4 regions of the Lentzea sp. CA-135723 genome follow, and region 1 is predicted to be linked to each of the others. Evidence: riboswitches for the same ligand, from Rfam matches in the RefSeq annotation. Region 1 holds a riboswitch; each other region holds the start of a gene.
What was found. Region 1 has a riboswitch for cobalamin ahead of metE (5-methyltetrahydropteroyltriglutamate--homocysteine S-methyltransferase). Riboswitches for the same ligand answer to the same signal wherever they lie in the genome.

Region 1 (7,397 bases):
CCTCGGTGCTCACCACCGCGGCCACCTCGGCGGTCCGCAGCACGTGCCCGGCGTCGGCCGACCGGTACTTGACGTTCAGCGGCACGGCCGTCGCCCCGAGCTTGACCAGCGCGAACCAGACCAGCGGGAACTCCGGCACGTTGCGGAGCACGATCGCGACCCGGTCCCCAGCTCGGATCCCCCTGTCCCGCAACGCCTGCGCGTACCCGTTAGACAGCGCGTCGATCTCCGCGAACGTGAACGAGCTTCCCGGGTCGAACGTCCACGCGATCTTGTCCGGCCACCTGACCGCGGCCGTGCGCAGCGCCGAGATGAGGTCAGCCACGGCCGAACTCCTCGCGCGGCGCCTCGTTCTCCCCGGACAGGCTGGTCAGGATCGCGTGATCGACCTCGGTCGCGAGGGCGGCCTCCATCGACGCGTCCGCACCGAGATCCAGCACGCGCTTGGCCAGTGACACCGCGATCGGCGGACGCGAAGCCAGTTCGGCGGCCAGTTCCAGCGCCGTCTTCTCGTGGTCGGACGTGACCCGGTTGACCAGCCCCAGCTCGTGCGCACGCGCGGCCGAAACCCGTTCCCCCAGCAGCAAGAGCTCCTTGGCGCGCGGCAACCCGACCATCCGCGGCAGCAACGCCGAGATCCCGCCGGTCACGCTCAACCCCACGCTGACCTCGGGAAACCCGAACTGGGCGTCCTCGTGCGCCACCACCAGGTCGCACCCCAGCGCGAACTCGCAGCCAGCCCCGAGCGCGTACCCGTGCACCGCCGCGATCACGACGCCGGGGAAGTCCCGCACGGCCCGCGTCACGTCCTGGATGCGTTCCAGCCGGGCCCGCGTCTGCGGCACGGTCTCGGCCGGCACCGGCTCCTTGAGGTCGTGCCCGGCGCAGAACGCCCGCCCGCGCCCGGCCAGCACGACGACCCGAGCCTCCGCACGGGCCCGCGCGAACGCCGCCAGCAGGTCGTCCACCAGTGCCGGGACCACGGCGTTCAGCCGATCCGGACGGTTCAGGCGCACCACGGCCACACCCTCGTGGCACGCGTAGTCGACGGTCATCGCTCCCCTTCGATCGATCGATCGGGCCTCACGCTAGAGTCGTGCCGAACAGCCGGTCAAGAGGAGGCAGCCGATGACGACGGAGGAACGGGTCCGCGAGGCCGCCGTGCGGTTGTTCGCCGAACGCGGCTTCCACGGCACCGGCATCCGCGACCTCGCCCAGGCCGCCGGGCTCTCGTCCGCGACGCTCTACCACTACATGGGCACCAAGGAAGACCTGCTGGTCAGCATCATGCGCACCAGCCTCACCGACCTGATCACCCAGGCCGAAGCGATCGCCGAGGGTGAGCCCGACGAGACGACCCGGATCGTCTCGCTGGTCGAGATGCACGTCCGCGCGCACGCCGAGAAGCCGCGCGAGACCGCGGTCGTGGACGGCGAGATGCGGGCGCTCACGGGCGAACGGCGTGCGGAGATCGTGGCGTTGCGCGACCGCTACGAGCAGGTGTGGCAGGACGCGATCGCCGACGGCGTCAAGGCCGGACGGCTGAAGGTCACCGAACCGAGCGTCGCGCGGCTCGCGTTGCTGGAGATGTGCAGCGGGGTGTCGCGGTGGTACTCGCCGGACGGCCCGCTGGGGTTGAGGGATCTCACCATCCAGTACGGCTCCATGGCACTGGGCATGCTGGGCGCGGCCCGCTAGTGTCGATCTCGCCAGCGGTTCACCCGGGCTCGTCCCGGGTGGAGCAAAAGGGAACCCGGTGCGAGTCCGGGACTGCCCCGCAGCGGTGAGTGGGAACGAAAGCCGTCAACACAGCACTGGGTCTCACGACCTGGGAAGCGACGGCCGGTAGGAACGTGCGTCAAGCCCACGAGTCCGAAGACCTGCCGCAGGTGCGCGCGCCACCCGGTGCGCGCTGCTCCGGAGCCTCTCGGGCGGGCTGACGGGCAGGCTTCGTGCTGCCTCGCGTCGAGCGACTCCGGTGCTTCCGCACGCTCGCGAGGAGAGAGCCTGTGACCATCGGCAGCACCGTGTTCGGCTACCCACGGATCGGCCCGAAGCGCGAGCTCAAGCGCGCCGTCGAGCAGTACTGGTCCGGCAAGATCGACGAAGCCGCACTGGAACAGACCGCACGAGAACTGCGCGCCCGGACGTGGGCCGAACTGTCCGAACTGGACTCGATCCCGTCGAACACGTTCTCGTTCTACGACCAGGTACTCGACACCACCCAGCTGTTCGGCGCCGTCCCCCAGCGGTTCCGCGACCTCGGACTGTCCGAACTGGACACCTACTTCGCGGCGGCCCGCGGCCGGGACGGCGCTGCGGCACTCGAACTGACCAAGTGGTTCGACACCAACTACCACTACCTGGTGCCGGAACTGGGCCCGGACACCGAGTTCCGGCTGGCCGGTGACAAGCCGATCGCCGAGTACCGCGAGGCCCTCGGCCTCGGCGTCCCGACCAGGCCGGTGCTGCTCGGCCCGGTCACCTACCTGCTGCTGGCCAAGAGCACGGTCCCCGGCTTCGAGCCGATCGCGTTGCTCGACGGCCTGGTGGAGGCCTACGTCGAGCTGCTCGGCAGGTTGCGCGTCGAGGGCGTCGAGTGGGTGCAGATCGACGAACCGGCGTTCGCCGCGGACCGCTCCCCCGCCGAGCTCGACGCGCTGCGCCGCGCCTACCGGACGTTGGGTGGCCTGCCGGGACGGCCGAAGCTGCTGGTCACCGGCTACTACGGCGACCTCGGCGAGGCGTTCGGGATCCTGGCGGAGTCGCAGGTCGAGGCGATCGGCGTCGACCTCGTCAGCGCGCCGGACGCGTCGGTCACCGTCCCGGCGATGCGCGACAAGATCCTCGTCGCCGGCCTGGTCGACGGCCGCAACGTCTGGCGCGCCGACCTGCACGCCGCGCTGGCGAAAGCCGCGTCACTGCTGGGTTCCGCGCGCGAGGTCGTCGTCTCGTCGTCCTCCACGCTGCTGCACGTGCCGTACGACTTGGAGGCGGAGACGCTCGACCCGGACGTGCGGGCACGGCTGGCGTTCGCGCGGCAGAAGGTCCGCGAGATCGTGCTGCTGGGCCAGGCCCTGCGCACCGGCGCCGACGGCGCCTGGGCCGACGAGGCCAGGCGCGACCTCCCGCAGCCGCGCCGCGACGACGACGTCCGGGCGCGCGTCGAGTCGCTCAAGCCAGAACACCGCAGCCGCGCGCCGTACCCGGAACGTGCCGCGGCCCAGCAGGAACGGCTCGGCCTGCCGCCGCTCGCGACCACGACGATCGGCTCGTTCCCGCAGACCGGCGACATCCGCAGGGCGCGTGCCGCGGTCCGCAGGGCCGAGATCACCGAGGACGAGTACGGGCAGCGGATGCGGGACGAGATCGCCCGCGTGATCGACCTGCAGGAGGACATCGGCCTGGACGTGCTGGTGCACGGCGAACCCGAGCGCAACGACATGGTCCAGTACTTCGCCGAGCACCTGGAAGGCTTTACCGGCACGGAGTTCGGCTGGGTCCAGTCGTACGGCTCGCGGTGCGTGCGGCCGCCGATCATCCACGGCGACGTCTCCCGCCCGGAGCCGATGACCGTCGCGTGGAGCACCTACGCGCAGTCGCTGACGGCCAAGCCGGTCAAGGGCATGCTGACCGGTCCGGTCACGATCCTCGCGTGGTCGTTCGTGCGCGACGACCAGCCGCTCGCCGACACCGCGGCCCAGGTCGCGCTGGCGTTGCGGGACGAGATCCGCGACCTGGAGGCGGCCGGCATCCGGATCATCCAGGTCGACGAACCGGCGTTGCGCGAGCTGCTTCCGTTGCGGCACAAGGACCAGGCGGCGTACCTGGAGTGGTCGGTCGGCGCGTTCCGGCTCGCCACCGCGGGTGCCGCGACGGGCACGCAGGTCCACACGCACCTCTGCTACTCGGAGTTCGGCGAGGTGATCGGCGCGATCTCCGACCTCGACGCCGACGTCACGACGATCGAGGCGGCCCGGTCCAAGATGGAGATCCTGGAGGGCCTGGACTTCCCGCGCGGCATCGGTCCCGGCGTCTACGACATCCACTCGCCGCTGGTGCCGGCCGAGGACGACGTCGTCGCGCTGATCACCGAGGCGGTCCGGGCCGTGCCAGGTGAACGTTTGTGGATCAACCCCGACTGCGGCCTGAAGACGCGTGGTTACGCCGAAGTGGAGCCCGCGTTGCGGAACCTGGTCGCCGCGGCCAACCGGGTGCGCGCCGACCTGCGGTAACGCTCTGAGCAGCCCTGGGACGTGATCGATTCCGTTCCAGGGCTGTGAATTTCCCGGTACGGCAAAGATTTGGCGAAGTACCTAGACGTGAAGGTGGTTCATATACCACCGTCTGCCTCGCAAGCCTCTCACGCTCCCCCTGCATCCCCGGAGGCCTCTGTTGAGGAACAAGCTCCTGTCCGCGCTCGCCGGTGCCCTGCTGCTCACCGCACTGGTGCCCGGCGTCGCGTTCGCCGCCCCGCCCCAGGCCATCCCCGCCAACTACGCGGAGGCCGACGGCAAGTGGCAGCCGGCGTTCGACTACGACGGCGACGGCTGCTACCCCACGCCGGCGATCTCGCCCAACGGTGACATCGCGCCCGGCCTGAAGAACTCGGGCCAGCTGTGGGGTGACTGCCACGACAAGGCAGACCTGGACAACACCAACTCCTACAGCCGTTCCAAGTGCAACAACGGCTGGTGCGCCTACCTGTACGACCTGTACTTCGAGAAGGACCAGGCCGTTCCGTTCCTGGACTGCTGCGGCCACCGCCACGACATCGAGCACGTGGTCGTGTGGGTGCAGAACGACGTGGCGCAGTTCGTCGCGACCTCGGAGCACGGCAAGTACAAGGTGCACCCGCGCGCGAACGTGCAGTGGGAAGGCACCCACCCGAAGATCATTTACCACAAGGACGGTGCCAGCACGCACTGCTTCCGGCTCGCGAACTCGGGCGAGCAGGCGGAGAACCACTACGGGGTCTACCAGTACCCCGACCTGGTGAGCTGGGACCGCTTCCCGGCCGGGGTGCGCGACAAGCTCGTGAACGCGAACTTCGGCAGCGCGTCCCTGGCGATCAAGGACAGCGCGTTCAACTACAACCTGAGCATCTCGAAGCCGGCGGGCATCCCGTTCGACCCGAACGCCTAGGTCATTTCGCGACGCGGTCGAGCCACTCGGCCAAGAGGACCCGCTCCGCTGGAGACAGCATCTGGGGCGGGTCCTCCTGCATCGCCGTCCGCAACGCGATCGCCCGGCTCGGGATGTCCGTCGACTCCTCGGGCGCGGCGTCCGTCGTGATCGCCCCGATCACCTTCTCCTGCGTGAACGCGATCAGGCTCAGGTCCCGTTCCGCCTCCGGCGTCGCGATCAGCGCCAGCACGACGCCCATGCCCGCCGCGTGCACGAACTGCGCCGCCTGCTCGACGGGGACCGCCAGCCGGCCCGCCGACGCGATGCGGCTGATGATCTCGCGGAGCATCGCGTCCGCCTCCAGCCGCGCCTCCCGCTTGCGCGGCTCGCCGTACATCAGCAGGTAGAACGCCGGCATGGCGAGACCGAAGCCGATGTGCAGCTCCATGCCGCGCTTCAGGTCGCCCACCGGGTCACCGGTCGCCCCCATCGCGTGCTTCGACGCCAGGTAGTCGGCGAACCCGTACCCCGCGACCGCGTCGAGCAGCCCGTCCTTGTCCCCGAACAGCCGGTACAGCGTGGGCGCCTGCACGCCGGCCGCGGCCGCCACCGCGCGCGTGGAGACCGCTTCCTTGCCACCCTCGATCAGCAGGTCGGCGGCGGCCTTCACCAGACGCTCTCTCGTGTCCATGTAACGACGATAACACAGCAGCGGTAGCGCTGATTCGATATCAGTGCTACGGTCTATCCCATAACAGCGGAAACACCAGCTAGGAGCACTGACATGACTCGCGTTGCGATCGTCACCGGCGGATCCAGGGGCATCGGGCGGGCAGCCGCCGAACGCCTCGCCGCCGACGGACAGGCCGTCGTCATCGTGTACGCCGGCAACAAGACCGCCGCCGACGAGGTCGTCGACGGCATCAGGGCCAAGGGCGGTCAGGCCGTCGCCCAGCAGGGTGACGTCGGCGACGAGGACGCCATGGCCGCCGCGTTCCAGCTGGCCGAGGACACGTTCGGCGGCGTGGACGTCGTGGTGAACTCGGCGGGCATCATGCCGCTCGGCACCGTCGCGGACATGGACCTCGACACGTTCGACAAGATCATGCGCACCAACGCCCGCGGCACGTTCATCATCGGCCAGCAGGCCGCCCGCCGGCTCCGCGACGGTGGCGCGATCATCAACATCTCGTCATCGGTCGTGGGCCTGCGCTTCCCGCAGTACGGCGCCTACGCGATGTCGAAGGGCGGCGTCGAGGCGCTGACCCTGATCCTCGCCCGCGAGCTGCGCGGCCGCGACATCACCGTGAACACCGTCGCCCCCGGCCCCACGGCCACCGACCTGTTCCTGAACGGCAAGGACCAGGCCACGATCGACACCCTCGCGAAGCAGCCGCCCCTGGAGCGCCTGGGCCAGGGCGAGGACATCGCCGAGGTCATCTCCTTCCTGGCCGGCCCCGCCCGGTGGGTCAACGGCCAGACCATTCGTGCGAACGGAGGCATCATCTGATGGGCAAGGTCATCGTCGTCACGGGAGCGTCCAGCGGTTTCGGCGCGCTGGCGGTCCGCAAGCTCGCCCTCGCGGGCCACACCGTCTACGCGGGCATGCGCGACACCGCTGGCCGCAACGCAACCGCCGTCTCGGATCTCGGGGCGTTCGGCGTGGACAACAAGGCCGACGTGCACGCCGTCGAGCTCGACGTGCAGTCGCAGGAGTCCGCCGACGCCGCGATCGGCTCGATCATCCTGGAACAGGGCAGGCTCGACGTCGTCGTGCACAACGCGGGCCACATGGTCACCGGCCCCGCCGAGGCCTTCACCCCTGACCAGTACGCCGACCTCTACGACATCAACGTCCTGGGCACCCAGCGCGTGAACCGCGCGGCACTCCCCCACCTGCGCGGCCGGCACTCCGGCCACGTCGTCTGGGTCGGCTCCAGCTCGACGCGCGGCGGCACACCCCCGTACCTCGCGCCGTACTTCGCCGCCAAGGCCGCGATGGACGCCGTCGCCGTCTCGTACCGAGCCGAACTGCTGCGCTTCGGCATCGAGACCACGATCGTCGTCCCCGGCGCCTTCACCCACGGCACCAACCACTTCGCGCACAGCGGCTCCCCGTCCGACACCTCGCGCGCCGCCGAGTACGAGGAGTTCTACCCCGGCCTGATGGACCAGGTAGGAGCCCGTCTCGCCGAACTGGAGCCGTCGTGGGCGGACGTGACCGCCGTGGCCGACGCGATCGTGGCCGTGGTGGACGCCCCGAAGCCCCC
Region 2 (7,397 bases), 2.1 Mb from region 1:
GCCGCCTCCGGCGATGTCGCTGTCCGGGGTGACGATCAACGGCCAGGTGAACGCGGCCAGCCCGATCACGCTCGCGATCGTGAGCGCGAAGGCCGACCGCTTCCTGATCGCGATCACAGGGCGGCCTCGACGTCGGCGACCGTCAGCCACGGGCCGAGGATCTTGCTGACCTGCGGGGCGAAGATCGGCGACGACGTCACGACCTCCCTGGCCGGGCCGTCCGCCACGACCTCGCCCTCGGCCATGACCGTGACGCGGGTGGCGAACTCGGCGACGAACTCGACGTCGTGCGTGGCCAGGACAACCGCGCTGTCGAGGGCCTTGAGGGTGCGCGCCAGGGCCGCCTTGGCCGGGTAGTCGAGGCCTCGGGTCGGTTCGTCGAGCAGCAGCACGTCCGGCGCGCCGGTGAGCATGACGGCGAGCACGAGCGCGAGCCGCTGGCCTTCGGAGAGGTCTCGCGGATGGACGTCCGGGTCGAGCGTGGCGAGGCCGTCGAGGAGCTTGCGGCAGGTGCCTTCCGGGTTGCCGGTCTCCTGGTCCGCCTGGGCGCACTCCTGGGCGACGGTCTCCAGGTACAGCAGGTCCGAGGGTTGTTGCGGCACAAGGGCGACGGTCTTGCGCCGTGCCGCCGGCTTCAGGGTCCTGGGGTCGACGTCGTGGACGGTAACCGTGCCCGCGGTGCGCCTGCCGCTGCCCTGGACGGCCCAGAGCAGCGACGACTTGCCGGAGCCGTTGCGGCCCATGAGCGCGACCCGTTCCCCCGCGCCGACGACGAGGGTGACGTTGCGGACGGCCTGGACTTCTCCGTACCGGACCACGACATCGCGTGCCGCCAGGATGGTTTCGGTGGTCCGCATGGCTTCGGTGGCCGGTTCGGCGAGGCGGGCGCGCAGCGGTGCGGCGCGGCGGCGGGCGTCGCGGACCGACACGGGGATCGGTCGCCAGCCGGCGACCTGGGCGAGCCGGACGACGGGCGGCGCGACGGGTGCCTCGGCGAGGACCTCGCCGACCTCGCCGACGACTCCCCGTGGCAACAGCAGTGCCCGGTCCGCGTACTGCGCGACCCGTTCGAGGCGGTGTTCGGCGATCACGACGGTCATCCCGAGGTCGTGCACGAGTCGTTGCACGGCAGCGAGAACGTCCTCGGCGGCGCCGGGGTCGAGCGCCGACGTCGGTTCGTCGAGGACGAGGACCTTCGGATGGGCGGTGAGCGCCGCGCCGATCGCGACCCGCTGCTGCTGGCCGCCGCTGAGCGTCGCGAGTGGACGGTCGCGGAGCTGCGCGATGCCCAGCAGGTCGAGGGTCTCCTCGACGCGCTTGCGCATGACGTCGTGCGCGAGCCCCAGCGACTCCATGGAGTAGGCGAGCTCGTCCTCGACGTTGTCCGCGACGAACCCGGCCAGCGGGTCCTGGCCGACGAAGCCGACGACGTCCGCCAGCTCACGCGGCGGGTGCGTGGCGGTGTCCCGGCCGTCGACCAGCACGCGCCCGGCGAGGGTGCCGCCGCTGAAGTGGGGCACGAGGCCGTTGATGGCGCGCAGGAAGGTCGACTTGCCGCTGCCGGTGCGGCCGACGACGAGGCAGAGCTCGCCTTCCGGGATCTCCAGGGAGAGTTCCGCCAGCACGGGCCGCTCGGCGTAGGTGATGGTGACGTCCTCGAACCTGATCATTTTTCCCTCACCAACGCGACTGGCGCGAGTGCCAGCAGCACCCCGGCAGCAGGCAGGAGCGGCAGTTCCGGCGCCTGCAGCGGCACGGTCGACGGCGAGAGCGCCGGATCTCCCGAGAACACCAGCACCACCGCCCCCACGACTCCGCTCACCGCCACCCCGATCGCCGTGGCGTTCCACCGGTCCGGCCGGTACCGGGTGCGCGGCACGCGGCGGGCGCCGACCTTCAGCCCGGCGACCGCCAGCACACCACCGGCCGCGACCAACGGCCACCCGGTGTACGCGCCGGCCAGCAACCCGTACGTGCCGATGCACATCCCGAAGAGCCCGGCCAGCACCAACGCCCCGGTGAGCGTCCGGTCCCGGCGCGAGATGCCGGCCGTGCGCCCGTAGCCGCGCGAGTCCATCGAGGCGGCCAGCACCAACGACCTGTCGAGCGCGTCCTCCAGCACCGGCACCAGCATCGTGCGCACCGCCCGCACGCCTTTGGCCGTGTCGCCACGAAGCTGCCGTGCCTTGCGCACGGCCCGTGCCGACGCCACCAGCTGCGGCGCCACCGTCAACGCCACCACCACCGCCACGCTCACCTCGTACAGCGCCGCCGGCAACGACCGCAGCAGGCGCTTGGGGTTGGCGAGGGCGTTGGCGGCGCCGACGCAGCCGAGGATCGTCGCGAGCAACAACCCCTGGTACAGCGCGAAGACCAGGCCCTCCGCGCTGACCGGGCCGCCGACGCGGATGCCCTGGGCCCAGTCGGGCAGCGGGACCTGCGGCAGCGTGAACAGGACGGTCGGGCCCGTGACGCCGCCGAGCAGCGCGTGCACGAGCACCCTGATGCCGATGATCAGCAGGCCGAACTTGAGGAACACGCCGTAGGTGCCGGCCCACGGCGTGTTGGCGCGGCACGTCACGACGACCACGCCCGCCACGGCCAGGACCAGGCCCAGCAGCAAGGGGTTGGTGGTGCGGCTGGCGGCGGTGGCGAGGCCGAGGGCCCACAACCACCAGGCGCCGGAGTGCAGCCTCACGCCACGCTCACCACGCACCATCGCGACCGCGCACGGGCAGCAGCCTCACGCCGCCACCGCGCGCCGGGCAGCAGCCTCATTCCTCTTCCACCGCGCGCCGACGCCGCGCCACGACCAGCCCCACCCCGGCGAGCGCGGCGATCACCAGCACACCCAGCAGCGTCCACGACCAGCCGAGGCCCGACTTCTCCTCCAGGGCCTTCTCCTCCACCGGCCGCACGGTCTCCACCGCGACCGACGTCGACGACTCCCCTGTCACCGCTGCCGAAGACGACGCGACCGACGAAGGCGGCGCCGTCGCGGACGTTGTCGTGGAAGGCGCGGTGGTCGTGGTCACCGCCGGCGGTTGCTGCGCAGGCGGTTGTTGTGCGGGAGGCTGTTGCACCGGTGGTGGAGGCGGGGGTGGCGCCGGTGCGGCCGGCGGGGCGATGCCGGGTTGTTCGCCGGCTCCGAACGCCCACCCCTGCACGGTGCCGCGCGCCGGGACGTAGGTCGCCGCCCCCTGGTTGCTGTAGGTCCACGAGCCGCCGGCCGGTGCGTGCCAGTACGACCAGTAGGCCGTGGCGGGCGGGGTGTTGACGCACTTGTCGGAGTCCGTGCCCGGCTTTCCGTTGATGCGGCAGACGAAACCCTGCTGCCGTTGCGCGTAGGTGTAGCCGAAGCCGGCCGCGGTCAGTGCGGCGATGCCGGACGACGGGCTGCCTGGCGCGCAGCCCTGCTGCACGCCGCCGCCCAGCCCCCGGTAGTCCACGACGACGGTCACGCCGTCGCAGCCCGCCGCGTGCGCCGGCACCGGTGCGAACGCCGCTACCAGTGCCAGCGCGAGGAAGAACCGTTTCACGGGGCGGTGCTCGGGGCGGTGCCGGCGCCGAACGCCCAGCCCTCGACCGTGCCGGGAGCCGGGTCGTAGCTGCCGGCGCCCGAGGTGCTGTAGGTCCAGCTGTCGCCGGGGGTGGCGTGCCAGTACGACCAGTACGCGCTGGTCGTGGGCGCGGTGCACGGATTCGGCAGCGAGTTGATCCGGCACACGAAGCCGGGCTGGCGCGGCACGAACGAGTAGGTGAAGCCCGCGCCGGTCAGCGCGGCGAGGCCGGTCGCCGGGTCGCCTGCGGCGCAGCCCGTCTGGGCGCCACCACCCAGGGCGGCGAAGTCCACCACGACCTTGACGCCCGCGCACGGGGCGGCGGAGGCCGGGGACGCGACGACTAACGTGCTCGCGAGCAGGGCGAGGACAGCAAGCATGCGGCGCATCACGCACCAACCTTCCGACGACGGGAGACGAACAGCAGGGCGGCACCGGCGAGCACGGCGAACGAACCGAACAGCGTCAGCGGCACGGCCTGGTCGGGCCCGGTGACGGCGAGCGGCGGATCCACCGGCGCCTCGGGCCCGGCCGGAGCAGGCACCGGGGAGACCGGCGGCGCCGAAGACGAAGGAGGCGTGACAGCGCAGTCGATCGCGGGGACGCCGGGCGTGGCGGACGCCGCCGACACGTCCGCGAGGCTGACCCGCGCGAGACCCAGCATCGCCTGCGTGGTCGCCCGGATCGCCGGGTACAGCTCGAACCCGGCCGCGTCGTAGGCGACGCCACCGCGTTGCGCGTCCGGCCCGGAACACCCGACCTGCAACGACTTCAGGTACGCGACGGCCTTGTCCGCGGCGGCACCGCGTTCACCCGCGACGAGCGCGCCGACCGCGAGGCCCGTGCTGTTGGCGTTGGACCCCGCCGTCGCCGCCGGAAAGCCACCGTCGGCCTGCTGCTGCCCGACGAGCCACGTCAGCGCTTTGGGCGCCGCCGACTTCTCCCCCGCCGCCAGCAACGCCTGGAGCACCATCGCCGTACCGTCCACATCGGACTTGCAGGTCGCCTGCCCGAACGCGATCGGGAACCCGCCGTCCGGGCACTGCGTGGAGACCTGGTACGCCAACGGCTTCTCGAACGACTCGCCGGCCCGCTTCAGCACGATGATCGCCAACGCCTGCGTGAACGCGTTGGTCTGGTCCCACTCGGGATCGGTCCTGTCGCGGAATCGCCCGGACTCCTCCTGCAACGGCCCGAGCCGCTCCAGCAGGTCGACGCCCGCGAAGGAGTGCGGATCGGTGCCGAGCGTCTGCGCCACCAGCGCGAGCTTCACCAGCCCGCCGACGTACGACTCCGCGTCACCGTCGCCGACCAGCGCGAGCATCTGGTCGGGCTCCCCGAGCCACGCCGCCGCCTGCGCGGCCGTCGACCTGCCCACCCCGGCGGCCGCCAGCGCGTACACGCCGTCCGCGGTCAGCCCTGGATCGACGAGGTCAGGCCCCTTGAGCAGGTGGGAACCGCCGACGAACTGAGCGGCCAGCCACGTGCCGGCCGACGGCGTCTCCGCCGCCCGCGCCTGCGGTGTCACCACGAGCGCTGCCGCCACCACGGCGGCCAACGCCGATCTCCTGATCACTGCGCCTCCCCTAGCCCGCTGTCCTCGACGGGTCCTTGGAGCCACCACACGCCACGGGCAGTCGGACTATCACCGTTGCGGGTCAGTGCCGGAGTTGCACCGGCTTCCCCCGCGGCGTGCGGATGCTGTTGTCAACCATGGATCGTGCGGGAGGGATCAGACGTAGTCAAATGGCTGTGAGCTGGACCATTGATCACCGCACCACCACAATCGTGGGCATGGGGGACTTTCAGAAACTGATCGAAGACGCCGTGCCGTCGCTGGAGACCTTGATTCCAGCCGACCCGGCCGCGCTCATCGGCCGCTACACCACCCGCAGACCCGAGCACGTCGGCCATCCCGGTGCCACGGTCGTGCAGCAGGCGCTGGAACGGTTCCCGAGCCTGCCCGCCGAACGGCTGCTGGGCGCGCTGGAACTCGCGGTCGCGAAGCTCGACCTGGTCGCGCCCGCCGACACGATCGCCGGCCTTGCACCACCGCACGACGGCGCCTTCGGCTTCCTGACCATCGAGGGGCAGAGCGCTCTGTCCTCGCCGACGAGGCTCGTGCTGGCGCTGCACCACGGCATCAGTGACCTGGTCATCCGGCACGTGCGCGCGGCCGTGCCCGACCAGAGCGGCCTCACCGGCGACGAGGAACAGATCGTCGTCCAGCGCGGCCGGGCCCACCTGGCCACGGCCGTGGTGGTGGCGCGGGCGATCCTCAACGCCGTCGGCACCCCGTTCGCGAAGGACCCGGTGGCGGCCATCGGGTTCGGCATCGCGGCGACCGCCGAGATCATCCCGGACGTGCCGATGCCGGACGCGTACACCCGTGCGTTGCTGGAGAAGCGGCGCCGTGAGTACATCGGGATGTCCTGGCCCACCAAGGCGACCGTGTCGAACCACCAGTTCGTGCTCGCCGAGGAACCCTGCGAGGCGACGGACTTCAGCGCCACCGGGCTCGCCACGCCCGTCGAGACCGGGTTCGCCGTGCGCACCGGCATCGAGGAGGGCGTGGTCGACGTGTCGGTGCGGGCGCTGATGCAACCGCCGGAGCCGCAGGACCTGGAGGACTGGGACGAGGTCGTCGAGATCAGCTACACCGCGGTCGACGGAGACGCGAAGCTCGGTCACGGGCACACCGCGCCGTGGCCGGGAGAGTTCCGCGCCAGGGTCTGCGCGAACGGCAGGGACGAGGACGAGGAGCACTACGAGCTCACGATCTGGCAGGCGCCGCACCAGGAACCGGCGCTGCTCAAGACGACCGACCGCGTCGGGCACCTGCTGCGGGGCGAACCGCTCCCACCGCCGATTCCGAGGCCCGAGAAGGAACTCCGGTGGCTGGAGGACGCGCTCGGCGAGGCCGCCACCGTCACGATCGTCACCGGGCTCGGCGTGGACGACGTGGCGCACCACTTCGAGGACGACTCGATCGCGGTCGAGATCGGCGGCGGCGTGCTGGTCATCGAGTTCAACAACTACCTGGGATCGGGCGAGCACCTGCTGGAACACCTGTCCCGCAACGGGAAGGCCGCCAGCCACTTCTGGAACATCAACGCGCTCACGAGGTTGTCGTTCGCCCGCGACGGCCGCCTGCTGGGCGCGTGCGAGGCGATCGGCGAGACCGACTTCGGTGACGACCCCGAGGTGCTGGAAGCGTTGCGGGACATCAGCTTCACGGACCTGCGGCACATCGACTCCAAGGGGATCACGGCGGCGGTGAGGTTCACCGGCACCGCGATCCCCGAGGCGGACGTCCGCCTGGCGCTCCAGGAGCTGCATCAGTAGCTCGGCAGGCTGAGGCTGTTGACGACGGCGGCGAACTCCTCCGTGGGCGCGCCGCCGTTGATCTGGTTCTTCAGCGCCATCTCCTGGTTCGCGAGCACGTACGGCCGCAGGATCTCCTCGTAGCGGGCGAACGCGGTCGACGGGTTCAGCGCGAGCTCGTGGGCGAGCACGTACGCGCCGACCAGCGCCATGCTGGTGCCCTGCCCGGACAGCGGCGACCCGCAGTACCCGGCGTCACCGAGCAGCACGACGCGCCCGGTGGACCACGACTCCATCCGGATCTGGCTCATCGAGTCGAAGTGGAAGTCCGGCGCCTCCCACATGTGCTTGACCGCGGTCGGCCACACCCAGCCGGCACCCTCGAACTTCTCGGCCAGCAACGCGCGCTGGGCGTCGACGTCGCGGTAGTCGAAGTCCACCTCGCCGTTGAAACCCATGTACACGCGGCATTCCGAGTTCGAGCGGGCGCTCATGATGCCGCCACCGACGACC
Region 3 (7,397 bases), on a different contig from region 1:
AGCGAATTTCAGCGCAGCAAGGTGGTTCTGGTCTTCGGGGCCATGGACGTGACCGGGGACGGGTACCTGACCGAGGAGGACTTCCGGCTCCTCGCCCAGCGCTGGTCCGGGCTGCGCGGCAGCGACGAGAAGCTGCTGACCCAGGTGATGCTGGGCTGGTGGGAGACCCTCCAGCAGGCGGCGGGCGGCGCGGAGCGGGTGACGCTGGACGACGTGCTGAGCGTCGTGGACCTGCTGCCGGACCACATCGAACCGGTGCTGGGCACGGCCGACGCGATGTTCGGCGCCGTCGACGCCGACAACGACGACTACGTGTCCGAGGCCGAGTACCGGGTGATGATCGAGGCGTGGCTCGGCCACGAAGGCGACACCGACTTCGCCGTGCTCGACCTGGACGGCGACGGCCGGTTGTCGCGGGCCGAGTTCGCCACGCTGTGGGCGGAGTTCTGGGCGGGCGACGACGCCGACGCGCCCGGTTCGTACGTGTTCGGGCCCGTTCAGGCGGCCTGAACGAGGGTGAAGAACTCCTGACGTGACGCGGGGTTGTCCCGCAGCACGCCCTTCAACGCGGACGTGACCGTGCGGGAGCCGTTGACCCGCACGCCGCGCAATGCCATGCACATGTGCTCGGCCTCGATCACGACGCCGACCCCCAGGGGCTGCAACTGGTCCTGCAACCAGTCGGCGACCTGCTTGGTGAGCCGTTCCTGCACCTGCAGATCCCTGGCGAACATCTCGACGACCCTGGCGAGCTTCGACAGCCCCAGGATCCGTTCGCCCGGCAGGTAACCGACGTGCGCGACGCCGTGGAACGGCAGCATGTGGTGCTCGCACAACGACTGCACCGGGATGCTGCGGGCGAGCACGAGCTCGTCGTAGCCCTCGTCGTTGGGGAACGTCGTCATGGTGAACTCGCGGGGCGTCAGCATCTCCGCGTAGGCGTGCGCGACCCGGCGGGGCGTGTCCGCCAGGTGCACCGAGTACGGGTCCTTGCCGAGTGCCTTGAGCAGGTCCGTTACCGCCCGCTGCGCCGCTTCGACGTCCATGGCGCCACGGTAGATCCGCTTTTCGATTTTAGTCAACAAGAGTAGTTTTTAGAGATGGCCGACCCCGTCGCCGCCGTCGCGGCCCTGGACGAACCGAACCGGCGCAAGCTCTACGACCTCGTGGCCCGCGCGACCTGTCCCATCAGCAAGGACGAGGCAGCGGCGGCCGTCGACCTGCCCCGCACGACGGCCGCGTTCCACCTCGACAAGCTGGTCGAGATGGGGTTGCTCACAGTGGTCCACGAACGCCGCACCGGACGGTCGGGGCCGGGTGCGGGACGGCCGGCGAAGCTCTACCGGCGGTCGGACGAGCAGATCGCGGTGTCGTTGCCGGACCGGCGGTACGAGGCCGCGAGCCATCTCGTGACGGACGCGTTGGTGGAGGCGGAGCAGACCGGCGAGCCGGCGCGGGTGATCCTCAATCGCCGCGCCTACGAGTGGGGCGCCGATCTTGCCGGGCAGGCCGCAGAAGCGGACGCGTCGCGCGGGCCGGCGTCGAACCGCGTGACGGAGGCGTTGGCGCGCTTCGGTTTCGAGCCCCTGGCCGAGGGTGGATCGATCCTGCTGCGGAACTGCCCGTTCCACAGCCTGGCGCACCGGCACACCGAGTTGGTGTGCGGCATGAACCTCTGCCTGATCAGCGGCCTGCTGGACGGGATCGAGGCGAGCGGCGTCACCGCCCACCTCGATCCGTCACCGGGTCACTGCTGCGTCAGGATCTCTCAGGCGCCGTCTTCCAGGTCGCCCTCGGTCTCCAGGTAAGCCGCCCTCAGCGCGTCCAAAGTGGACTCCTCGGGGTGTTCCCACATCTTGCGCTCGGCCGCCTCCAGCAGGCGTTCCGCGATGCCGTGCAACGCCCACGGGTTCGACGTCTGCATGAACTTGCGGGTCTCCGGGTCGAGCACGTACGTCTCGGTGAGCTTCTCGTACATCCAGTCGGCGACGACACCGGTCGTGGCGTCGTAGCCGAAGAGGTACTCGACCGTCGCCTGGAGCTCGAACGCGCCCTTGTAGCCGTGGTTGCGCATCGCCCCGACCCAGCGCGGGTTCACCACGCGGGCGCGGAAGATCCGCGAGGTCTCCTCGGTGAGCGTGCGCGTGCGGACGGCCTCCGGGCGGGTGCTGTCGCCGACGTACGCGGCGGGTGCCTTGCCCGTCAACGCCTTCACCATCGTGACCATGCCGCCGTGGTACTGGAAGTAGTCGTCCGAGTCGGCGATGTCGTGCTCGCGGGTGTCGATGTTCTTGGCCGCCACCGCGATCCGGCGGTAGGCCGACTCCATGTCCTGGCGCGCCTCGATCCCGTCGACGCCACGGCCGTAGGCGTAGCCGCCCCAGACCGCGTAGACCTCGGCGATGTCGGACGAGTCGCGCCAGTTGCGGCTGTCGATCAACGGCAGCACGCCCGCGCCGTACGCGCCCGGCTTGGAACCGAAGACGCGCAACGTGGCGCGGCGCTGGTCGCCGTGCTCTTCGAGGTCGCGCAGCATGTGGGCGCGCACGAAGTTGTGCTCGGCCGGTTCGTCCAGTGCGGCGACGAGCTGCACGGCATCGTCCAACATGGACACGACGTGCGGGAAGGCGTCCCGGAAGAAGCCGGAGATCCGGACCGTGACGTCGATGCGCGGGCGGTCGAGCTCGTCGAGCGGGACGACCTCCAGGCTCGTGACGCGCCGCGACTGGTCGTCCCACACCGGCCGGACGCCGAGCAGCGAGAACACCTCGGCGATGTCGTCGCCGGACGTGCGCATCGCGGACGTGCCCCAGACCGACAGGCCGACCGAGGGCGGCCACTCGCCGTCGTTCTCGTCGCGGTAGCGGGCGAGCAGCGAGTCGGCCATCGCCTGGCCGGTCTCCCACGCGAGCCGCGACGGGATGGCCTTCGGGTCGACCGAGTAGAAGTTGCGGCCGGTCGGCAGCACGTTCACCAGGCCGCGCAGCGGAGAACCGGAGGGGCCTGCCGGGATGTAGCCGCCGTCCAGCGCGTGCAGGACGTTCGTCATCTCGTCGGTGGTGCGCGCGAGCCTCGGCACGACCTCGACGGCCGCGAACTCCAGGATCTTCCGCACGTCCTCCGACTCGTGCAGACCCGCCGCGGCCGCGCGGTCCCAGCCGGCGTCCTCCATCGCCTGGACGAGCGCGCGGGCCTCTTCCTCAACCGCGTCAACGTCTTCGCGGCCCGTGGTGGTGAGCCCGAGCGCTTCCCGCAAGCCCGGCAGCGCGGCGACCTGACCGCCCCACATCTGCCGTGCCTGCAACATGGCGAGCACGAGGTTGACCCGCACGCTTCCGGTCGGCGCCTCGCCAAGGATGTGCAGGCCGTCGCGGATCTGCACGTCCTTGACCTCGCACAGCCAGCCGTCGACGTGCAGGATGAACTCGTCGAACTCCGCGTCGTGCGGGCGGTCCTCCATGCCGAGGTCGTGGTCGAGCTTGGCGGCCTTGATCAGCGTCCAGATCTGCGCGCGGATCGCCGGCACCTTGGCCGGGTCCATCGCGGAGATGTTGCCGTACTCGTCCAGCAACTGCTCCAGGCGCGCGATGTCGCCGTAGCTGTCGGCGCGGGCCATCGGCGGCACGAGGTGGTCGACCAGCGTGGCGTGCGCACGGCGCTTGGCCTGCGTGCCCTCGCCGGGGTCGTTGACGAGGAACGGGTAGATCAGCGGCAGGTCGCCGAGCGCCGCGTCCGTGCCGCAGGACGCCGACATGCCGACGGTCTTGCCGGGCAACCACTCCAGGTTGCCGTGCTTGCCGACGTGCACGACCGCGTCCGCGCCGAAGTTCGACTCGACCCACCGGTACGCCGCGAGGTAGTGGTGCGACGGCGGCAAGTCGGGGTCGTGGTAGATCGCGATGGGGTTCTCGCCGAACCCGCGCGGCGGCTGCACGATCACCGCGACGTTGCCGGACCGCAGCGCGGCCAGCACGATCTCGCCGTCCTTGGACTTGGAGTGGTCGACGAAGAGCGTGCCGGGCGCCTCGCCCCAGTGCTCCCGCATCGACTCGCGGAAGTCGTCCGGCATCGTCTCGTAGAACTCGCGGTAGTCGGCAGCGGCGATGCGGATCGGGTTGCTCTCGAACTGCTCCTGCGTGAGCCAGTCGGCGTCCTGGCCACCGGCGGCGATCAACGCGTGGATGAGCTTGTCGCCGTCGAGCTCGTCGACGCCCGGCAGCTCGTCGCCGATGTCGTACCCGTGCTCCCGCATGGCCTTCAACAGCCGGACGGTGGACGCGGGCGTGTCGAGGCCGACGGCGTTGCCGATGCGCGAGTGCTTCGTCGGGTACGCCGACAGCATCACGACGATCTTGCGTTCGACGACGGGGATGTGCCGGAGCCTGCCGTGCCGCACCGCGATGCCCGCGACGCGCAGCGCCCGTTCCGGGTCGGCGACGTAGACGGTGAGGCCGTCCTCGTCGATCTCCTTGAAGGAGAACGGAACCGTGATGATCCGGCCGTCGAACTCCGGGATCGCGACCTGGGTCGCGGTGTCCAGAGGAGACAGTCCGTCGTCGTTCTCGTCCCACGTCTCACGGCTGGAGGTGAGGCACAGGCCTTGGAGGATCGGCACGTCCAGCGCGGCGAGCGCGCCAACGTCCCACGCGTCGTCGTCACCGCCGGCCGAGGCCTTGGCGGGGTTCGTGCCGCCCGCCGCGAGCACCGTGACGACCAGCGCGTCGGCCTTGCGGAGCGTGTCGAGCAGCTCGGGTTCGGCGGTGCGGAGCGAGGAGCAGTAGACCGGCAGGGCCTTGCCGCCCTTGGCCTCGATGGCGTCGCACAGCGCGTGCACGAACGCCGTGTTCCCGGCGACGTGGTGCGCGCGGTAGTAGAGCACCGCGACCGTGGGGCCTTCGGCCGTCGTCTCTTCCCGTTCCAGCACACCCCACGTGGGGGTCGCCGCGGGGGCCGCGAAGCCGTGGCCGGTCAGCAGCACGGTGTCGGAGAGGAACTTGTGCAGCTCGGTGAGGTTCGCCGGGCCGCCGTGCGCGAGGTAGAGGTGCGCCTCCGCACACACGCCACCGGGCACCGTCGACAGCTCCATGAGCGCCGCGTCGGGCTGCATCTCACCGCCGAGCACGACGACGGGCAGCCCGCAGGCCAGCAGCCAGTCGAGCCCTTCCTCCCACATCCTGCGGCCACCGAGGATGCGCACGAGGACCAGCTCGACATCGTCCACGAGCCCGGGAAGGTCGTCGACGGTGGTGCGCGCCGGGTTGCCGAGCCGGTACTCGGCACCGCTCGCACGCGCCGACAGCAGGTCGGTGTCGGAGGTCGACAGCAGCAGGATCACGCAGGCTCCATCCCTCGTGGGGTCCTCGCCCCAGGTTGCGGGTGACGGCCGAAGCGGAGTTCCTGACTCCCAGCGTCGTGCGCTGGTCACAGTGGCGGGACCGCGCCGGATTCACACCGGCTTCCTCCTGCGCTTCGTCGTTCGGGCTCACCCTAACCGGCGGGTTACAGTCCGACCTATGCGTAGTCACCCGGATGCCTGCCCCGGCGCCGTCGAGCTGCATCAGGCGGCTGACGGTGGGCTGGCGCGCATCCGGGTGCCGGGCGGCACCCTCTCCGCTGCTCAGTGGGACGTCGTGCGAGGTGCGGCTCTGGAGCTCGGGTCCGGCGCGGTGGAGCTGACCTCGCGGGCGAACCTCCAGATCAGAGGCCTGTCGGACGGCGTGGAACTGGGTGCGCGGCTGGCCGCGGCGGGGCTGCTGCCGTCGGCGACGCACGAGCGGATGCGCAACATCATCGCGGCGCCGCTGGAGGACAACCAGGCGCTGGTCGACGAGATCGACGAGACGCTGTGCGCGGACGCCTCGCTGGCCGGGCTGCCGGGGCGCTTCCTGGTGACGGCAGGTGCCGCGGTGAGCGGGCTCGGCGGTGACTTCGGGCTGGTCAACGAGCCGTCCGGCGGCTTCGTGCTGCTTCTCGCCGGCGCCGACACGGGCGTTCGCGTCACCGACCCCGTCGACGCCCTCCTGTCCGCCGCCCGCCTCTTCCAGCAGGTGCGCGGCACGGCCTGGCGCCTGTCCGAAGTGGACGACGGTGTGCGAAAGATCACCGCCCACTTCGGCATTTCCGACGCCCCGCGCGTCACCCCGGCTGTGACTCCTGTCGCACCTTCACCGTTGACCCCAGGCGTTCCACTCGGCCGCCTCGACGCTGAGCAACTCCCCGGCGTCGCCCTGCGCCTGACCCCGTGGCGCAGCCTGGTCGTGCCGGCCGGCACCGACACCACCGGCCTCATCACCGACCCGCGCTCCCCCTGGCACGGCGTCAGCGCCTGCACCGGCCGCCCCGGCTGCGCCAAGTCGCTCTCCGACGTACGCGCCGATGCACGCGCCTGGCTCAACATGCCCCACCACACACACGGGCCAGGCCGGGTACCCCCAATTTCGATTCTAGGGAGCAGGTCCGACAGTCCTGGCGCTGTGCACTGGTCGGGCTGTGCCCGCCGCTGCGGCCGCCCGGCGGGCGAAGTGATCGAGTTCGTCGCGACCGGCGACGGCTACGAGGAGATCCGTTGACGCAGTACATCAAGGACGGGGCGGAGATCTACCGCCAGTCCTTCGCCACCATCCGCGCGGAGTCGGACCTCACCGGGTTCCCCGACGACGTCGCGAAGGTCGTCGTCCGCATGATCCACGCGTGCGGCATGACCGACCTGCCCGCCGACGTCGCGTTCTCCCCGAACGTCGTCCGCGACGCGCGCGCGGCCCTGCGCAGCGGTGCGCCGATCCTGTGCGACGCCAACATGGTCGCGTCCGGCGTGACCCGCCGCCGGCTGCCGCAGGACAACGAAGTCCTTTGCTTCCTGCAGGACCCGCGAACACCCGGACTGGCCAAGGCCATCGGCAACACGCGCAGCGCCGCCGCCCTCGAGCTCCTGCAGGACCGGTTCGGCGGTGCGGTGATCGCGATCGGCAACGCGCCCACGGCGTTGTTCCACCTCCTCGACCTCATCGCCGCCGGGGCGCCGCGGCCCGCCGCGATCCTCGGCATCCCGGTCGGGTTCATCGGGGCCGCGGAGTCCAAGGAAGCTTTGGCCGCAACGGATCTGGAGCACCTCGTGGTGCGCGGACGGCGCGGCGGCAGTGCCATGACGGCGGCGGCCATCAACGCGATCGCGAGCGAGGAAGAGTGACGGGCAAACTTTACGGCGTCGGCCTGGGTCCCGGTGACCCCGAACTCGTGACGGTCAAGGCCGCGCGGCTCATCAGCGAGGCCGACGTGGTGGCGTTCCACAGCGCGCGGCACGGCAGGTCCGTCGCGAAAACCATTGCGGCGCCGTACTTCCGCGACGGCCAGATCATGGAACAGCTCGTCTACCCGGTCACCACCGAGGACACCGACGA
Region 4 (7,397 bases), 5.0 Mb from region 1:
AGCACCGTCGAGGACGCCTCGGTCGTGGTGAGCTCGCGGCCGATCTTGGCGGCCGCCGCGGCGACGACGGACACGCCCGGCACCACCTCGACCTCGAGGCCGAGGCGGACGCACAGGTCGTGCTGGTCCTGCACGCCACCGCCGGTCGCGGCGTCACCCGCGTGCAGGCGCACGACGACCTGGCGCGACGCGGCGGCGCGGCGGTACAGGTCGGTGATCTCCTCCTGCGTCACGCGCGAGAAGTCGACCAGGTCGGCGTCGGCGCGCGCGTGCTCGCGGACGCACTCGACGTCCACCGCGCTCGGGGCCCAGATGACGACGTCGGCCTCCGCGATGCGGCGCGCGCCGCGGAGGGTGATGAGGTCGGCGGCACCGGGACCGGCGCCGACGAAGGAGACCCGACCGGTCGTCGTCACGACAGCTCCACAGGGGGTTTGGGGAGAGAGGCTTGGACGGTGACCGTACCGTCTGCCACTCCGGCCACGAACGGGTGGCAGGCCCGCACGAACCGGGCTACCGCTTCCGGATCGCCCGCCGGGTGCGTGTGGAGGTACGACGCGTGCACGCCACCCACCACGAAACCCTCCGCGACGGGCCGCGAGTCGACGCCGCGCCAATGCCACGCGGGCGGGTCCGAGTGCGGTGTGGACAGCTGCGTGCGGTGGAACTCGTGGCCGGTCACGCGGCTGCCAGGGGTGTGCAGCGGCGAACTCGCGGACGCCACCGCGTCCCGATAGCCCAAGGTCAACTTGGGCGTCATGAACCCCTCGGCGTCGAGCACGCCGCACATCGGGTGCCCGTCGAGCGACCGCGCGAGGTACAGCAACCCTCCGCACTCGGCGTGCACCGGCGCACCCGATCGAGCGAACCGAGCGACCGCCGCGCGCAACTTCGCGTTGGCCGACAGGGCTTCCGCGTGCTGTTCAGGAAATCCGCCCGGCAACACCAGCCCGGCCGTGCCCTCCGGCAGGTCCTCGTCGTGCAGCGGGTCCAGGACCGCGACCGCCGCACCCGCCGCCTTCAGCACCTCGACGTGCTCGGCGTAGCCGAACGTGAACGCCGCCCCACCCGCGACCGCGACCACCGGTTCGCCGGCGACCCGGGAGACCTCCGGTTCCCACTGCGCCACGGCCATCGCGGGCACCGACGACGCGAGCCTGCGCACCGCGTCGAGATCCACGTGCTTGGCCACGGCGGCGGCGATCGCGTCCACGGCGGCGACGGCCTCGGCACCGTGCTCGGCCGCCGTCACGAGCCCCAAGTGCCGTGAGGGCAAGGAGAACTGCGGATCGCGCGGCAGCACCCCGAGCACGTCGAGCCCCACCTCGTCGCACGCCGACCGCAGCACCTGCTCGTGCCGTTCCGACCCGACCTGGTTGAGGATCACGCCGCCGAGCCGGACCGTCGGGTCGTAGCCGCGGAACCCGTGCAGCAACGCGGCCAGCGACCGGCTCTGCCCGCGCGCGTCCACGACGAACAGCACGGGTGCGTTGATCAGCTTGGCGACGTGCGCGGTGGAGCCGATGCCGGCGGTGTCGATGCGGCCGTCGAAGAGGCCCATGACGCCCTCGACCACGGCGATGTCGGACCCCTTGGCGCCGTGTGCGAAGAGGCCGGGGATCCGGTGTTCGCTGACCATGACCGGGTCGAGGTTGCGGCCGGGCTTGCCGGTGGCGAGCGAGTGGTAGCCGGGGTCGATGTAGTCGGGGCCGACCTTGAACGGCGCGACCCGCGAACCGGTGCGGCGCAACGCGGCCATCAGGCCGGTGGCGACGGTGGTCTTGCCGCTGCCGGAGGCCGGGGCGGCGATGACGAGCCGGTTCACCACCGCGCACCCCGCTGCCCGAAGGCGAGGGCGCGCGTGAACGGTCCACTCACCAAGCGATCCGCCGACTGCCCGGAAGCGACGGCTGTGAACGGTCCACTCACCACCCGATCCCTCGGCTGCCCGCAAGCGAGGGCACCGGTGAACGGTCCGTTCGTCACGCGGCCAGCCAGTTGCTCGGAAGCAGAGGCCGTGAACGGTCCGTTCACCACCCGGCTGGCCAGTTGTCCGGAAGCGAAGGCCCTGAACGGTCCACTCACCCCCCGGTCTCCCGACTGCCCGAAGGCCAGGGGGCGCGTGAGCGGTCCATTCACCGCCTGGTCCGCCAACTGGCCGGAAGCGAAAGCCCTGAACGGTCCACTCACCACCCGGTCCGCCCGCTGCCCGAAGGCGAGGAGGCGCGTGAACGGTCCACTCGCCACCCGGTCCCCCGACTGCCCGGAGACGAAGCCCGTGAACGGTCCACTCACCACTCGATCCCCCGCTGCCCCTTCTGCCCGGCGTCCATCGGGTGCTTGACCTTCGTCATCTCCACCACGAGGTCCGCCGCGTCCACCAACCTCTGCGGCGCGTACCGCCCGGTGATCACCACGTGCTGGTGCCCAGGCCGCGAGACCAGCGCGGACACCACCTCGTCCACGTCGATCCACCCCCAGTGCAGCGGGTAGGTGAACTCGTCCAGCACGTAGAACCCGTGCCGTTCCGACGCCAGCCGGCGCGCGATCTCCGCCCAGCCCTCCCGCGCGGCGGAGGCGTGGTCGTCCTCGGTGCCCTGCTTGCGGGTCCAGGACCAGCCCTCGCCCATCTTGTGCCACTCGACGGCACCGCCCTCGCCGGTCTCGTCGTGCAGCCGGCCGAGCGCCTTGAACGCGGACTCCTCGCCCACCTTCCACTTGGCGGACTTCACGAACTGGAACACGCCGATGTCCCAGCCCTGGTTCCAGCCGCGCAGCGCCATGCCGAACGCCGACGTCGACTTCCCCTTCATCTCGCCGGTGTGCAGCATGAGCAACGGGCGGTTGCGGCGCTGCCGGGTGGTCAGGCCGTCCTTCGGGACCTCGGTGGGTTGTCCTTGGGGCACTGGGGTTTCTCCTTCACGCGGCCCGGACGACGCCGGCGAGGTGGTCGGCGGACAGCTGGTCGAGCCGCACGCAGGTGCCCTGAAGCGCGTCGGCGATCTTCGCCGCCAGGCCGAGGCGCACGTGGCCCTGCTCGCAGTCGACGACCACGACGGCGGTCTGCTCCAGCAGCCCGGCGGCCTTCAGCGCGTCCTTGGTCGGATCGCCGCCGAGGCCGGACGAGGTCGCCCTGCCGTCCGTCAGCAGCACGACCAGGGGGCGCTTGCGCGGGTCCCGCAACCGTTCGATCTCCAGCACGCGGTGCGCCTTCAGCAGTCCGTCGGCGAGAGGGGTCCGGCCGCCGGTGCGCATCTTCTTCAACCGGGTCGCCGCCGCGTCGACGGACGTCGTCGGAGGCAACGCGACCTCGGCGGTCTGCCCGCGGAACGTCACCACGCCCACCTTGTCCCTGCGCTGGTAGGCGTCGCGCAGCAACGAGATCACCGCGCCGCTGACCGCCGACATCCGCTTCTGCGCGGCCATCGATCCGGAGGCGTCGACGACGAACAGGACGAGGTTCGACTCCTTGCCCTCGCGCACGGCCTTGCGCAGGTCGGCGGCGGTGAGCAGCAGTCCAGGCCCAGTCCGCCCCCGAGAAGCCTGGTGCGGCGCGGCGGTCGTCAGCGTGTCGACCAGGTGCAGCCCGTTGCCGTCCACTGTGGACGAACGGACGACCCGGCCGGTGCGGGCACGGGCGCGGGAACGCTTGCCCGGCGCGCCTTCGCCGACCCCGGGGACCTCCAGCAGCCGCGCCTTGAACGCGGGCGAGGGCTCCGGTGCCGGACGGTCCGCAGGCGCGTTTCCGTTGCCCTTGGGGCCTTCCTGCGGTTCGGGCAGCTCGCCGCCACCGGGGCCGTCGTCGTCCGGACCCTCGTCAGTCGGCTCCTCGGCGTGCTCGGCCGCCTGCTTCATGGCGTCCTCGAGCTGCTGCTCCTCGATGCCGGGCTCGTCGAACGGGTCGCGCCGCCGCCGGTGCGGCAGCGCGAGCCGGACGGCGGTCTCGACGTCGGTCTCCTCGACGGCGTCGGCGCCCCGCCACGCGGCGTGGGCGACCGCGGCACGGGCGACCACGAGGTCCGCGCGCATGCCGTCGACCTCGAAAGCGGCGCAGACGGCGGCGATCCTGCGCAGCTCACCGTCCGGAAGGGACACTCCGGCCAGCCGCGACCGGGCGTCGGTGATCTGCTGCTTCAACGCCAGGTCCTCGTCCGCCCACTTCGACGCGAACCCGGCCGGGTCGGCCTCGTAGGCGAGCCGGCGGCGGATCACCTCGGTGCGCACGGCGACGTCCCGCGCGGCCTTCACCGCCACGGTCAGCCCGAACCGGTCGAGCAGCTGCGGCCGCAGCTCGCCCTCCTCGGGGTTCATCGTGCCGACCAGCAGGAACTGCGACGGGTGCGACACCGACACGCCCTCGCGCTCGACGTGGGCGCGCCCCATCGCGGCGGCGTCGAGCAGCAGGTCGACCAGGTGGTCGTGCAGCAGGTTGACCTCGTCGACGTACAGCACGCCCCGGTGCGCCGCCGCCAGGAGCCCCGGCTGGAACGCCCGCACGCCCTCGGTCAGCGCCTTCTCCAGGTCGAGCGACCCGACCAGCCGGTCCTCGGTGGCGCCGACGGGCAGTTCGACCAGCCGCGCGGGCCGCCGCTCCACCCCGTCGTGCGGCGCGTCGGGGCAGTCCACCGTCCCGGGCGCGCAGCCGAAGCGGCACCCGGCCGAGACGTCGAGCTCGGGCAGCAACGCGGCCAGGGCGCGCACGATGGTCGACTTCGCGGTCCCCTTCTCACCTCGGACGAGCACGCCGCCGATACCGGGGTGCACGGCGTTGAGCAGCAGGGCGAGCCGGAGGTCGTCATGGCCGACGACAGCCGAAAACGGGAACATGCTCGGCGAAGTCCTTCCTCGGGTGTCCACGCCCGCGGTCAGGTGAAGAGGGGGACGAGTTCCTGACTTCCGGCGTCCAAAGCCGGTCACAGTCGCGGGACGGCGCCGGAGTCACACCGGCTTCCTCGCGCTCCCCTCACAGCCCAGGCATCGTCGCATTTCGCATGGCGGGGTCCAACAGCCAGGTGAGCGACGTCGCTAGATCGACCCGAGGAACTCCGTCCACGCCGCCCTGACCTCGTCCGCCGTCCACTCCAGGGCAGGCTCGGCCACGGTCACCTCGGTCTTGGCGAGCGGCCCGTCCTGCCAGAACCCGCCGAGGAACGTCCCGCTCAGCTCCTTGAGCCGGGCCGGGTCGCCGGGCAGGTGCAGCGCGAACTGGTGCGTGTGAGGTTCGGGCTGGTCCATCGCGGCGGCGACGACCTTGGCGTGCGCGACGTACGCACCGAGGCGAGGCAACACCGTGTCCAGGCCGTGCAACGCGGACAACGCGGCGGGCCACTGCTGGAACAGCATGCCGCCATAGCGGTGCCGCCAGACCCGTGCCTGCTCGACGAAGTCCAGGGTGCCCGCGAGCGCCGCACCCGAGATGCCCTCCAGCGACTTGTAGAACGACACGTAGACCGAGTCGAACAGGCCGGCGATCTCGGGCAGCGGCTTGCCCAGCCCGAACGTGCTCTCCCACAGCCGCGCGCCGTCGAGGTGCACGACCGCGTCCCGTTCGCGGGCCGCCTCGACCACCGACACGAGCTCTTCCCAGGCCGGCAGGACGAACCCGGCCTCGCGGTCCGGCACCTCCAGCAGCAGCGTCCCGAACGGCTCGGGGCAGGTGCCGACGTCGGCGTCGCGCACCCTGATCGGCCGCAGCCCGGACAACGCGGTCAGCGCGTCGTCCTCGTGGTTCAGCGGATGTGCCCGCGGGTGCATCGCGACGATCGGGTTGTGCGTGCGGTCCGCCCAGCAGCGCAACGCGATCTGCTGCGCCATCGTCCCGGTCGGCACGAACAGCGCGGCCTCGGTGCCCAGCAACGCGGCGACCCGCTCCTCCAGCGCACCCACCGGGCCGCCGTCGCCGTAGCGGTCGGGGTCGACGTCCGGCACCGGGCCGAGCGACTCCAGCAGCGTCTTCTTGCGGACTCCGGAAAGCTGACGGTTCAACACCCCAGCATCAAACCTCAGCTCAGCGGCTCACAGCCACCGACTTCGGCGCGCGGAACGACAGCAGGTTCAGCCACTCCGGCCTGGGCCCGACCAGGTGCAACGACGGTTCGTGCGCGGCCACCGTGCGCAACGTCACGGCGGCCTCCAGGCGCGCCAGGCCGGCGCCGAGGCAGAAGTGGCGGCCGTACCCGAACGCCAGATGGCGCGGGTCGGTCTCCTTACCGCTCAACAACAACACGAGCTCCGCACCGGCGGGAACGCGCACACCGGACAGAACGACCTCACGCGCGGTCAGTCGCCGCCACGTCACGACGGGCGTCTCGGTCCGCAGCACGTCCTCGACGAACGCCTCCGCGACGCCCGGCTCCGGCAGCCGCGCCCACAGGTCCCGGTCCTGCAACGCCCGGCGCAACGCCGTCGAGAGCAGCTGGGTCGTGGTCTCCTGGCCGGCGATCAGCAGGAAGTAGCAGAGACCGGCGGAGTCCTCCGCGGACACGCCGGCGTCGGCCAGCGCGCAGAACAGCTCGCCGTCGCGGGCGTGGTAGCGCTTGATCAGCCACTGGTGGAAGTCGCCGACGTCGCCGACCAGCTCCAGCTGGCGTTCGCGGGTGATGTCGCCCCAGAAGAACTCCAGCGACCCCGAGCTCCACCGCTTCAAAGTCGGTATGTCGACATTGGGCAGGCCGAGCAGCTCCATCAGCACGATCGCGGGCAGGTCCCAGGCGAGGTCCGATACAAGATCCATTTGGCTGAGATCCGTGCCACCCAGGCGTTCCAAAACGAGTTCGTGGATGCGAGGCTCCGCAGCGGCGACGCGCGCGGCCGTGAAGAACGACGCCACGAGCCGCCGCAGTCCGGCGTGGGACTCCGCCCCGTTGTTCGCGAGCGTCGGCGGGAGCGAGAAGCGCGCCCTGACCAGTGACCGCAACGCCGCCGGGGCCACCGGCGTCACGGCGGTCAGCGCGTTGTCGGGCAGGTAGGTGACGGGATCGGCCAGCACGGCGCGCACGTCGTCGTAGTCGGACACCACCCAGCGCCCGCCGAGGAACTGCACCGGAGAGGTGAGTTCGGCGCGCGTGAAGGTGAACAGGTCCACGAGCGGCACGCTAGCGGGCGGATGGGAGACTCAGGCGGTGACCGTGAGCACAACTGAGGCGATTTCCAGTCCTGGTGAGTCGACGTTCGACTGGATCGACGTCCGCTCTGAAGCGCGAGCCAAGGCCGGTCTGAGCCGGCGCCTGCGGCCGCGCACGTCGGACTCGGCGGACCTCGACCTCGCGAGCAACGACTACCTCGGGCTCGCCAAGGACAAGCGCGTCGCCGGTGCCGCCGCGGCCGCCACGCTGAAGTGGGGTGCGGGCGCCACGGGATCGCGCCTGGTCACGGGCTCGACCGAGCTGCACGCCGAG

Region 2: linked by a shared signal. The riboswitch ahead of ACQEU1_RS20260 (LPXTG cell wall anchor domain-containing protein) and the one ahead of metE (5-methyltetrahydropteroyltriglutamate--homocysteine S-methyltransferase) in region 1 are both predicted to bind cobalamin.
Region 3: linked by a shared signal. The riboswitch ahead of cobN (cobaltochelatase subunit CobN) and the one ahead of metE (5-methyltetrahydropteroyltriglutamate--homocysteine S-methyltransferase) in region 1 are both predicted to bind cobalamin.
Region 4: linked by a shared signal. The riboswitch ahead of ACQEU1_RS34885 (putative cobaltochelatase) and the one ahead of metE (5-methyltetrahydropteroyltriglutamate--homocysteine S-methyltransferase) in region 1 are both predicted to bind cobalamin.

The regions. Positions count from the first base shown of each region.
Region 1 is NZ_JBNJMK010000001.1:2,447,305-2,454,701, forward strand. Features, by position in the region: gene ACQEU1_RS10105 (AMP-binding protein) at 1-325, opposite strand, end outside; gene ACQEU1_RS10110 (enoyl-CoA hydratase/isomerase family protein) at 318-1,055, opposite strand; gene ACQEU1_RS10115 (TetR/AcrR family transcriptional regulator) at 1,129-1,698, shown strand; cobalamin riboswitch at 1,697-1,902, shown strand; gene metE (5-methyltetrahydropteroyltriglutamate--homocysteine S-methyltransferase) at 2,010-4,235, shown strand; gene ACQEU1_RS10125 (NPP1 family protein) at 4,396-5,145, shown strand; gene ACQEU1_RS10130 (TetR/AcrR family transcriptional regulator) at 5,147-5,818, opposite strand; gene ACQEU1_RS10135 (SDR family oxidoreductase) at 5,912-6,637, shown strand; gene ACQEU1_RS10140 (SDR family NAD(P)-dependent oxidoreductase) at 6,637-7,397, shown strand, end outside.
Region 2 is NZ_JBNJMK010000001.1:4,506,156-4,513,552, forward strand. Features, by position in the region: gene ACQEU1_RS20235 (ECF transporter S component) at 1-117, opposite strand, end outside; gene ACQEU1_RS20240 (ABC transporter ATP-binding protein) at 114-1,670, opposite strand; gene ACQEU1_RS20245 (CbiQ family ECF transporter T component) at 1,667-2,698, opposite strand; gene ACQEU1_RS20250 (hypothetical protein) at 2,775-3,539, opposite strand; gene ACQEU1_RS20255 (hypothetical protein) at 3,536-3,949, opposite strand; gene ACQEU1_RS20260 (LPXTG cell wall anchor domain-containing protein) at 3,949-5,136, opposite strand; adenosylcobalamin-variant (AdoCbl-variant) riboswitch at 5,184-5,255, opposite strand; gene ACQEU1_RS20265 (DUF6461 domain-containing protein) at 5,355-6,905, shown strand; gene ACQEU1_RS20270 (FAD-dependent monooxygenase) at 6,899-7,397, opposite strand, start outside.
Region 3 is NZ_JBNJMK010000002.1:570,263-577,659, reverse strand. Features, by position in the region: gene ACQEU1_RS38745 (EF-hand domain-containing protein) at 1-510, shown strand, start outside; gene folE (GTP cyclohydrolase I FolE) at 498-1,046, opposite strand; gene ACQEU1_RS38735 (helix-turn-helix transcriptional regulator) at 1,101-1,808, shown strand; gene cobN (cobaltochelatase subunit CobN) at 1,769-5,335, opposite strand; cobalamin riboswitch at 5,371-5,505, opposite strand; gene ACQEU1_RS38725 (hypothetical protein) at 5,514-6,569, shown strand; gene ACQEU1_RS38720 (precorrin-8X methylmutase) at 6,566-7,186, shown strand; gene ACQEU1_RS38715 (precorrin-2 C(20)-methyltransferase) at 7,183-7,397, shown strand, end outside.
Region 4 is NZ_JBNJMK010000001.1:7,432,140-7,439,536, reverse strand. Features, by position in the region: gene ACQEU1_RS34900 (cobalt-precorrin-4/precorrin-4 C(11)-methyltransferase) at 1-416, opposite strand, end outside; gene ACQEU1_RS34895 (cobyrinate a,c-diamide synthase) at 413-1,825, opposite strand; gene cobO (cob(I)yrinic acid a,c-diamide adenosyltransferase) at 2,292-2,906, opposite strand; gene ACQEU1_RS34885 (putative cobaltochelatase) at 2,920-4,827, opposite strand; cobalamin riboswitch at 4,864-4,997, opposite strand; gene ACQEU1_RS34880 (threonine aldolase family protein) at 5,026-5,985, opposite strand; gene ACQEU1_RS34875 (hypothetical protein) at 6,008-7,084, opposite strand; gene ACQEU1_RS34870 (8-amino-7-oxononanoate synthase) at 7,128-7,397, shown strand, end outside.